DNA from 3 places in the Paenibacillus sp. J22P90 genome. Region 1 is predicted to be linked to each of the others. Evidence: predicted binding sites of a transcription regulator. Region 1 holds the regulator's gene; each other region holds the start of a gene.

Region 1 (3,288 bases):
AAGAGCAGCGAATTGCTGCGATGTGGGATGCGGTATTCAAATTCAACCGCGTCTATGAAGACGATCCTGTTGAAGCTTGGCACAAACATTTGGATACGCTGAAGGCGACGCACAGCTTATTGAATGCAAGAAGCTACAAAGCACTGCGTTATCGTGCTACGGGTACGGATTTACGTGTTGAGTTGCCAGAGGGGCATATTTGGCTAGGTGGGGATAATGAGAACGCGCGAGGCATCCGTTATGTGGCGAATATGCCGACAGAGGAAGTGTTCACGATCCCGAACCGAACAGGTGTTAGCGGCAAAGTGGCGAGTACAATGCCATTGAATATTAACGGAGCGTTGGTGGATAAGTTTACCTTTACATTTGAAGCGGGTAAGGTTGTAGACTTTACGGCAGAGGTGGGGTACGAACATTTGGCTCGTTTGCTGGATATGGATGAAGGGGCGCGCTACTTAGGTGAAGTTGCACTTGTTCCTTTCGATTCTCCGATTTCTAATGTAAATCGTATTTTCTACAATACAGGCATCGATGAGAATGCTTCCTGCCACTTGGCGTTGGGGAGCTGCTATCCGATTAATTTAACGGATGGTACCAAACTGACGAATGCGGAATTGAAAGCTCGCGGAGGGAATAGCTCATTGATTCATGTCGACTTCATGATCGGTTCAGCAGAGCTTGAGATCGATGGGGAATTAGCGGATGGGACAATTGAGCCGATCTTCCGTGCGGGGAACTGGGTGTTAACGTTCTAATTGTGATTGAAATGTAAGCGAATGGGATCACAAATTGACGAGGACGAAGCATTATGTTCAAAAGTGCAAAAATGCAAAAATGCAAAAATGCAACTCATTACACGAACGTATGTTTGATATGCGAAATGCTTGCAAATAGGCAACTTTTTCTGTGAGTATTCGTCGTTTTGGTGCATCATCGGTCCTAGATGGTGCTTTTTTGCACTAATTTAGTCATTTTGGGGCGTTTTCCCCGAAAGTAAGTGTATTTTTGCATCTTTGACCTTTTGTCCCTTGCGGCTTAGTCAAACCTGTAACCAACTTCTGAATAAAAAAGAGGAGCTACGTGGCATATGCCGCTTAGCTCCTCTTTTATGCTTTTTATGGGCGGATTCCCCCACATTTGTTCGCCTACATCGATGCTACATATCCCGGAACAATCCAATCACGCGACCAAGAATCGTCACATTTTTCAATAGAATCGGTTGCAGCGCGGAGTTCTCTGGTTGAAGGCGGATATGATCCTTCTCCTTGTAGAAACGCTTAACTGTTGCTTCATCGTCTTCTGTCATAGCAACGACAATATCGCCGTTATTAGCTGTTTGCTGTTGTTTTACGATGACATAGTCGCCATTATGAATACCAGCTTCAATCATACTGTCACCCATAATGCTGAGCATGAACACGTTGTTGTCACCGACCATGCTGGAAGGAAGCGGGAAGTAGTCTTCGATATTCTCAGTGGCTGTAATAGGAACACCAGCCGTTACTTTACCTACGAGAGGAACACGAGCGACGGACACTGCGAAATTAGATTCAGCACCATCAAGTCCCAGGATTTCGATTGCACGGGGCTTGGTTGGATCTCGACGAATCATGCCTTTTTTCTCAAGACGCTCCAAATGCCCATGTACGGTCGAACTGGAGGCTAGTCCAACAGCTTCGCCGATTTCTCTAACGGAAGGCGGGTAGCCTTTGTCTTTCACTTCGTTCTTAATGAATTCCATGATGGCTTGTTGACGCTGCGAAATTTTACTCATAAGTTATCACTCCAATACTGGGAATCATTACCCAAAGTATAACATAGAACCCGAGTTCGTACAAACATAAGTTCGAAAAACGATTGACTCAAACATGTGTTCGTGTTATTCTAATATCAGAACAAATGTTTGGGGGATGAATTTTATGTATATGGCTTACTCACAATCGAACGCAACAACTACACGTCAAGGTGCTGCTCACACATCCAGAGGGATGAACAATAAACGAGGTTATGCGAAGTTACTACTTCGTTTCTTGCTGATCGCAGTCATACTTGGTACTGTGTTTTCGTTTGGTGCGATTGTACAAGCCTATGCAGGTGATGGGAGCGTTACAGTAGCTGCATCAACTGCTTCTGTTCAACCATCGGAGAAAGTTGTCCAGCACGAGAAGATTGTCATTCAAAGCGGTGACACGCTTTGGGGAGTCGCAGAACTGCACAAAAAGAAGGGTGAGAACACGCGTTCTTACATCGAGAAATTGAAGTCATTTAATCATTTATCGAGCAACTCATTGCAAGCTGGACAAGTTCTAGTACTTCCTTAAATTATTGATTTATTCATATAAATGAAAGAGAGACATGGCGCTTGAGCTATGTCTCTTTGTGTCTATCCTTGACATTCCTAATCGGTGATGGCAAAGTAGTACTCATATTGAAATTTTGACTGGGAGGATTACAATGAGTGACAGCATGGATAAGACGATTGCGCGTATCAATGAACTAGCTCGTAAGGCGAAGGCGGAAGGCCTGACAGATGCTGAGCTAGAAGAGCGTAACGAATTAAGAAAGATCTATATCAATGCCTTTAGAGGAAACCTGAAGGTCCAACTCGATTCCATTAAGTTTACTGACGAAGAGAAATAAGCCTACATATAGATACTACATTCAAAGGGGAAATGAATGATGACGTTGAAAGCTGTGCTTTTTGATTTGGATGATACTTTGCTATGGGATGATCGCAGTGTAGAGGAGGCTTTTGCTGCAACTTGTGAAGAAGCGGCGAAGCATGTGAATGTAAATCCAGAGGAGTTAGAAGCATCTGTTCGTAAAGAAGCTAGAAGCTTATACGAATCCTTTGAGACGTTCCCATTTACCAAAATGATTGGAATCAATCCTTTTGAGGGTCTATGGGCGAATTTCACACAAGGTGAGGACGAAAACTTCCGCAAACTAGAGAAATTGGCACCAGGCTATCGCACAGAATCATGGACGAGAGGGCTTGCTGCGCTGGGGATTGAAGATCGTGAGCTAGGTTACAAGCTAGGTGAGTTGTTTGCAGCTGAACGTCGCAGACGTCCCTATGTTTACGAAGAAACGTTCCGTGTGTTAGATGCTTTGAAGGGCAATTACAAGCTGCTTCTATTAACGAACGGTTCTCCTGATCTTCAAAAGGAGAAATTAGCAGGTGTTCCTGCGATTGCTCCGTACTTTGATCATATTGTGATTTCCGGTGAATTTGGACAAGGGAAGCCTGCTGCGGCTATTTTTAACTATGCCTTAAGTCTGCTTGAG
Region 2 (3,288 bases), on a different contig from region 1:
GGAGGAATCAGAATGAAAGCCGAAATCATCGCGGTAGGAACAGAATTGCTGCTTGGTCAAATTGTCAATACGAATGCGCAATTTATATCGAGGGAATGTGCTGCACATGGGATTGATATGTACTTTCAAACCGTAGTTGGCGATAACGAACAGCGCTTATTAGAAAGTTTGAAATTAGCGGCATCTCGAGCTGATGTAGTCATTTGTACAGGCGGTCTAGGGCCGACTCAAGATGATCTGACTAAAGATGTCTTAGCGGCATTGACGGGGCGCAAATTAGTGCTTCACGAGCCGTCCATGGAGGCTATTACTCACATGTTTTCCTCGCGAGGAATTCATATGGTGGAGAGCAATCGACGACAAGCCCTGATGTTAGAAGGCAGCGATCCCTTACATAACGATACAGGTTTGGCCGTTGGCAATGCGCTGACGTTTGAGGGGACGTATTTTATCCTTTTACCAGGTCCTCCGAAAGAAATGAAGCCGATGTTTACGAACTATGCTGTGCCTTGGCTGAAATCTTTAATGACGAATGAAGTGCCGCTATATTCGAAAATGTTGAAATTTGCTGGCATTGGGGAGTCCAATTTGGAGCATCATTTGTTGGATTTGATTGAGTCGCAATCGGATCCGACCATTGCTCCATACGCCAATGAGGGTGAAGTGACCATTCGTCTAACTACGCGTGCACATACGGCTGAAGAAGGCGAGCAGAAATTACAAGCGACTGAAGCTGAAATTATAAATCGGCTAGGGGAGTATCTCTACGCGGATCAAGACGTGCCTATAGAGACGATCATCTTACAGTTACTCGCAGCAAGTAAGAAGACACTCGCCGTGGCTGAGAGCTGTACAGGGGGCTTGCTAAGTGATTTATTAACAGCCGTGCCGGGCAGCTCACAATCATTCTTAGGCGGTATTATCGTGTACTCTAACGCTTTAAAACATAAGTTACTTGGTGTTCCAATGGATGTTTTGGAGGGGGAAGGTGCCCCAGGCGCTGTCAGCAGCGACACAGCCGTCATTTTAGCTGAGCAGTTGATTATTAGGACAGGTAGTGACTTTGGGATCTCGGTGACCGGAGTGGCGGGTCCAAGCACGTCTGAAGGGAAGCCTGTAGGGCTTGTCTATGTCGGGTTAGCACAAAAGAATGCGAAGACAGAAGTCTTTACTCTCCAATTATCTGGCAATAGAGCGTTTATCAAACAAAGAGCTGCAAAGCGTGCACTCTATCAATTATGGAAACAGTTGAAAGACAATTAGAAATCTACTATAATTGGAGTTAGTTAACGGAAGAACCGTAGCAAAGCGATAACTTTGTTACGGTTTTTTGTTTGTTCGCAGAAAAAACGAATGTATGTTCGAAAAAATGCTTGGCAAACATGCCAAAACAAGTTATCATATACCTATAATGATAGAAGGAAGTGGTCGTTTTGTCAGATCGTCGTGCCGCACTTGATAACGCATTACGTCAAATTGAGAAACAGTTCGGAAAAGGCTCCATCATGAAGCTTGGAGAATCTACACATATGCAAGTTGAAACGATTTCATCAGGTGCTCTTGCCCTTGATATCGCACTTGGAATAGGTGGATTCCCGCGTGGAAGAATTATTGAAGTATACGGACCAGAGTCATCAGGTAAAACAACAGTCGCTCTACATGCAATTGCTGAAGTTCAGAAAGTCGGCGGACAAGCTGCTTTCATCGATGCGGAGCATGCGTTGGATCCTTCATATGCAAGCAAGCTTGGTATTAATATAGATGAACTATTACTTTCCCAGCCAGATACAGGTGAGCAAGCGCTTGAGATCGCGGAAGCACTTGTACGCAGTGGCGCGGTTGATATTATTGTTATCGACTCCGTTGCAGCACTAGTACCTAAAGCGGAAATTGAAGGCGACATGGGGGATTCTCACGTAGGTCTTCAAGCACGTTTGATGTCACAAGCTCTTCGTAAATTGTCTGGAGCAATCAATAAATCCAAAGTTATCGCTATTTTCATTAACCAATTGCGTGAGAAAGTTGGCGTTATGTTCGGTAACCCTGAGACAACGCCAGGTGGTCGTGCATTGAAGTTCTACTCTTCCGTTCGTTTGGATGTTCGTCGTATTGAAACTATCAAACAAGGTAATGACATGGTTGGTAACCGTACGAGAATTAAGGTCGTTAAGAATAAAGTAGCACCTCCATTTAAACAAGCTGAAGTCGATATTATGTACGGTGAAGGTATCTCACGCGAAGGTAGTATTATTGATATCGGGACTGAGCTGGATATCGTGAATAAGAGCGGCGCTTGGTATTCCTATGAAGGTGAACGCCTTGGTCAAGGTCGTGAGAACGCGAAGCAATTCTTGAAAGATAATAAAGCGATCTCCGAAACGATTGAACTGAGAATTAGAGAGAACAGCAACTTAATTAAAGTCGTAGGTCCAAACACGGATGACGAGGAAGATGAGTTGGAAACAGCTTTTGAATAGGATTGTCAGATAGGCTGGAAGAAGCACCTTAACCTTGTGTTGAGGTGCTTTTCTTCATTATGGAGGTTATAGAAGTGAATCACGAAGAGGAACAACAAAATGAGCAACAAGAGGAACAACTACAAATCATAACTAGGGTTGAGAAACAAAAACAAGGAAGACCTCGCTATAACATTTATCTTAATGAGGAATACGCTTTTTCAGTTCACGAAGATATTTTGATCAAACATCGTTTAAACAAAGGTGAATCTTTATACAAGCAAGCGATTGAAGCTATCCTGATCGATGAGGAGCAAAATTTGGCCTACGTAAAGGCACTTTATATGGTTGGAAGACGTCCTCATTCTCTATCAGAGGTAAAGCGTAAACTGAAGGAGAAGGGTTTCGAGGCTCCTATTATTGAATGGGCAAGTGTGAAACTAGTTGAAAACAAATATATCAATGATGAAGAGTTTGCGAAGATGTGGACAGATAATCGGGTCATAACTCAGCGCAAAGGACGTAACTTGATTCGACAAGAACTTCAACAAAAAGGGATCCATCAAGATGTGGTTAAAAGTACCATGGAGTCCATTGATCCTGAGGATGAGTATGCCGGGGCACTCAAAATAGCAAGCACGAAATGGAAGCAAACGACAGGACAAGTGATGGATAGAAAGCGTAAAACTGCGGCATTTCTAATGCGAAGAGGCTACACGGGGTCTATTGTATCGAAGGTCTTGGGCGAGATTATTAGTGAAACAGAGAATGAGGAAATGGCCTTCATGGAAGATGGATTTGATGATATTTAATGGCATTAATTAATTTCGAT
Region 3 (3,288 bases), on a different contig from region 1:
ATTTTCTGCCAGGACTCATTGTGGATAAATTCGAGAACACGCTTGTTGTTCAGCTTTTGACCTTGGGAATGGACCTCTGCAGAGAAAGTATTGTGGAAGCACTGGTTCAAGTCATGAAGCCAGCAGGGATCTATGAGCGAAGTGACGTTTCGATCCGTGAACTGGAAGGTTTAAAGCAAACGAAAGGCCTTTTATATGGAGACTGCGCAAAGCATGTTGATATCTTGGAAAATGGCCTTCGGATCCGCGTAGATATTGAGGAAGGTCAGAAAACGGGCTACTTCTTCGACCAACGTGAAAATCGTGCAGCGATCGAGCCATTGATGACAGGGTGGGGGCACCGGAGCGGCATCAATCTGACCGAAATCGAAGAGAATGGCGTAACGCAGATGCTTCCTGTGAACGCAAATGGCAAGGTAGTGACGTTCCCGCTCTGGGATGGTGCCTCTGTGCTGGAGTGCTTCTCGCATACGGGAAGCTTCACGTTAAACGCATGTAAATTCGGCGCTAAAAAAGTAACCTGTCTCGATATTTCCGAGCATGCGATTGAAAGCGCACGTACGAACGTCGCTTTGAACGGTTTCGAGGATCGCGTTGAATTCGTTGTTGCGGATGCTTTTGAGTATTTGCGAACGCAAGTGAAAGGCTTGGATGAGCGCAAGCTTCGCTCTGCAGCAGGTGCTGCTGGTCAAGCTAAGATCGACACCTCAAAGCCAGTTGGTACAGGTGGTCGGACTTGGGACGTTGTAATTTTGGATCCTCCTGCCTTCGCGAAAACGAAAAGTGCGGTTGAAGGGGCATGCCGCGGCTATAAAGATATCAATTTGCACGGCATGAAGCTTGTGAATGAGGGAGGCTATCTCGTTACTGCGAGCTGTTCCTATCACATGCATCCGGAGCTGTTCCTTGAAACGATTCATGCGGCGGCAACAGATGCGGGTAAATTACTCCGCTTAATTGAATTCCGCGGTGCAGGGATGGATCACCCGCGTATTCTAGGCGTAGATGAGGGGCATTATTTAAAATTTGCGATATTTGAAGTGCGCAGCAAATAAATAGTGAGTTTTCTTGAAAAAGAGCAAAGCTGGAGTTTTTCTGGCTTTGCTTTTTTTGTGCTGTGAAGAAGCCTTTCCGTATTTCATTTTCCATGTTACAATAATAGAATATATGTTCGTATTACTATTATTAAGTAAGTCCCCAAGAACCCCCTCCATCATCTACCACACCGACTCAGCACCAAAAATATGCTAGAATAGAGAGATAGAATACGAGAATTGCTTATGAAGCAAGCTTTCCGACGGAAAGTGTTAGGAGGCCCTGAATGTCCATTCGATTCGTGATTGGTAGAGCCGGGAGCGGCAAGAGTGAACACTGTTTGACGGAAATGAAAAAGCAGCTAGCTATAGCGCCAGAAGGAGATCCTTTAATTCTGCTTGTCCCTGAACAAGCCACATTTCAAGCGGAGCATGCGTTGGTTTCAGATCCAAGCATTCGCGGGATGATTCGCGCGCAAGTACTAAGCTTTCACCGCTTAGCTTGGCGTGTGATGCAAGAAGAAGGCGGCACGGCAAGACTGCCTATTGATGATACAGGTAAGAAACTGCTGTTAACGAGCATTTTACATAAATACAAGAGTAAGCTTCGTCTTTTCGGACACTCGGCCGAGCAAATGGGCTTCGTAGATCGGCTTAACCAGCTTTTTACAGAGATGAAACGCTATTGTGTGACCGCTGATCAGCTGGAGGCTCATGAGAACAAGCGTGTGACGAATCTAGGTGAGCACGGCTTATTGCGCGATAAAATGCACGATATTCATTTGGTGTATCGCCAGTTTGAGATGGAGCTTGCCAAGCAGTACTTGGATGGCGAGGATTACTTGACGCTGCTGGCAGAGCAGGTAGCAAGCTCCGGTTATTTGCGTTCCGCTTCGATTTGGATAGATGGGTTTCACGGCTTTACGCCGCAAGAATTCAAGGTGCTTGGTGCTTTGTTTGCGGCTTGTAAGCAAGTGACGATTACGCTGTGTCTGGATCGCGAGCTGCAGGCGGGGGATACACCGGATGAACTGGATTTATTCCATCCTACTGCTACGACGATGGTTCGCTTGCAGGAGATGATTTGGCAGCTTGGCCTAGACGCCGCTGAAGTGATTCAGCTTGCACCAGATCGTTATCCACGCTATGAAGATAGTCCAGCGCTTGCGTATTTAGAGCACAATTTTGACCGGCGAATTGGCGGGGGAGCAGCTAAATACAAGGCTTCCGCTGGAGAAAAGATAGGTGATCAGCTCGTCATTCGGGAAGCTGTTCATCGCCGTGCTGAGGTTGAAGGCGCTGTGCGTGACATGCTGCATTTAGTTCGAGAGCAGGGTGTGCGATGGCGTGAAATTGCCGTTATGGTACGGAATATGGAAGGCTATCAAGATCTGTTAAACATGGTGCTTACGGATCATGAAATCCCTCATTTTTTCGATCAAAAGAGGTCGGTACTTCATCATCCACTCGTGGAATTTATTCGGTCTGCCCTAGAAGTAGTTCAGCATAATTGGCATTACGATGCCGTATTTCGTTGTATTAAGACCGATTTATTGCTTCCTCTCGATGCGACTTCGTCAAGGACGGATCTTGATAAATTAGAAAATTATGTGTTAGCCTTCGGTATTCAAGGGTATCGATGGACGGATGGAAAGCCATGGACGTATCAATTTCGTGTCAATTTGGAGCAAGCGGAACAAGAGAGTCAGGCACAAAATGTGGAGCTTCAAGCGTTAAATGCTAGCAAAGCTTTAGTTGTACGTCCATTGTTAGCGCTAGCCAATCGTCTGGCACAGGCCCGTACGGTTAAAAGTCAGGTTGAAGCGGTGTATGAGCTTTTGGTCACGGTTCAAGCTCCAGAGAAGCTGGAAGCATGGACTCAGCAAGCCACACGTGACGGCAAGCCGGAAAAGGCTCGTGAACATGGTCAAATGTGGAACAGTGTCATGGATATGCTGGATCAATTAGTTGAAACCATGGGCGATGATGAACTCTCTTTGGAGCTATTCAACGGCCTTATAGAAACAGGAATGGAAAGCATGAAGCTAGGCTTAGTTCCGCCTTCCATGGATCAATTGCTGATCGGAAGTATGGACCGGACTCGCTCTAGCGGGATTCGCTATGCTTACATTTTAGGTGTGAATGACGGGGTTATTCCTGCGCAGATGGCGGAAAAAGGTGTCCTGACCGAAGCAGAGCGAAGTGTGCTCATGGATTCAGGATTGCCAATGGCTGATGGAAGCCGGCGGAAGCT

Evidence for each region. The regulator LexA, encoded in region 1, represses DNA repair genes until DNA is damaged. The targets are predictions, from matches to a motif close to CGAACATATGTTCG.
Region 2: a site for LexA is predicted at 1,351-1,364, ahead of recA (recombinase RecA). Genes of this name have one in related genera too.
Region 3: a site for LexA is predicted at 1,161-1,174, ahead of addB (helicase-exonuclease AddAB subunit AddB). Genes of this name have one in related genera too.

What each region holds. Positions count from the first base shown of each region.
Region 1 covers NZ_JCAUAY010000004.1:591,759-595,046, reverse strand. The annotation lists gene AC58UX_RS17085 (aminopeptidase) at 1-755, shown strand, start outside; gene lexA (transcriptional repressor LexA) at 1,157-1,774, opposite strand; gene AC58UX_RS17075 (LysM peptidoglycan-binding domain-containing protein) at 1,920-2,321, shown strand; gene AC58UX_RS17070 (DUF896 domain-containing protein) at 2,455-2,640, shown strand; gene AC58UX_RS17065 (HAD family hydrolase) at 2,680-3,288, shown strand, end outside.
Region 2 covers NZ_JCAUAY010000005.1:437,964-441,251, forward strand. The annotation lists gene AC58UX_RS19530 (competence/damage-inducible protein A) at 13-1,263, shown strand; gene recA (recombinase RecA) at 1,434-2,477, shown strand; gene AC58UX_RS19540 (regulatory protein RecX) at 2,552-3,268, shown strand.
Region 3 covers NZ_JCAUAY010000005.1:50,165-53,452, forward strand. The annotation lists gene AC58UX_RS17570 (class I SAM-dependent rRNA methyltransferase) at 1-1,055, shown strand, start outside; gene addB (helicase-exonuclease AddAB subunit AddB) at 1,322-3,288, shown strand, end outside.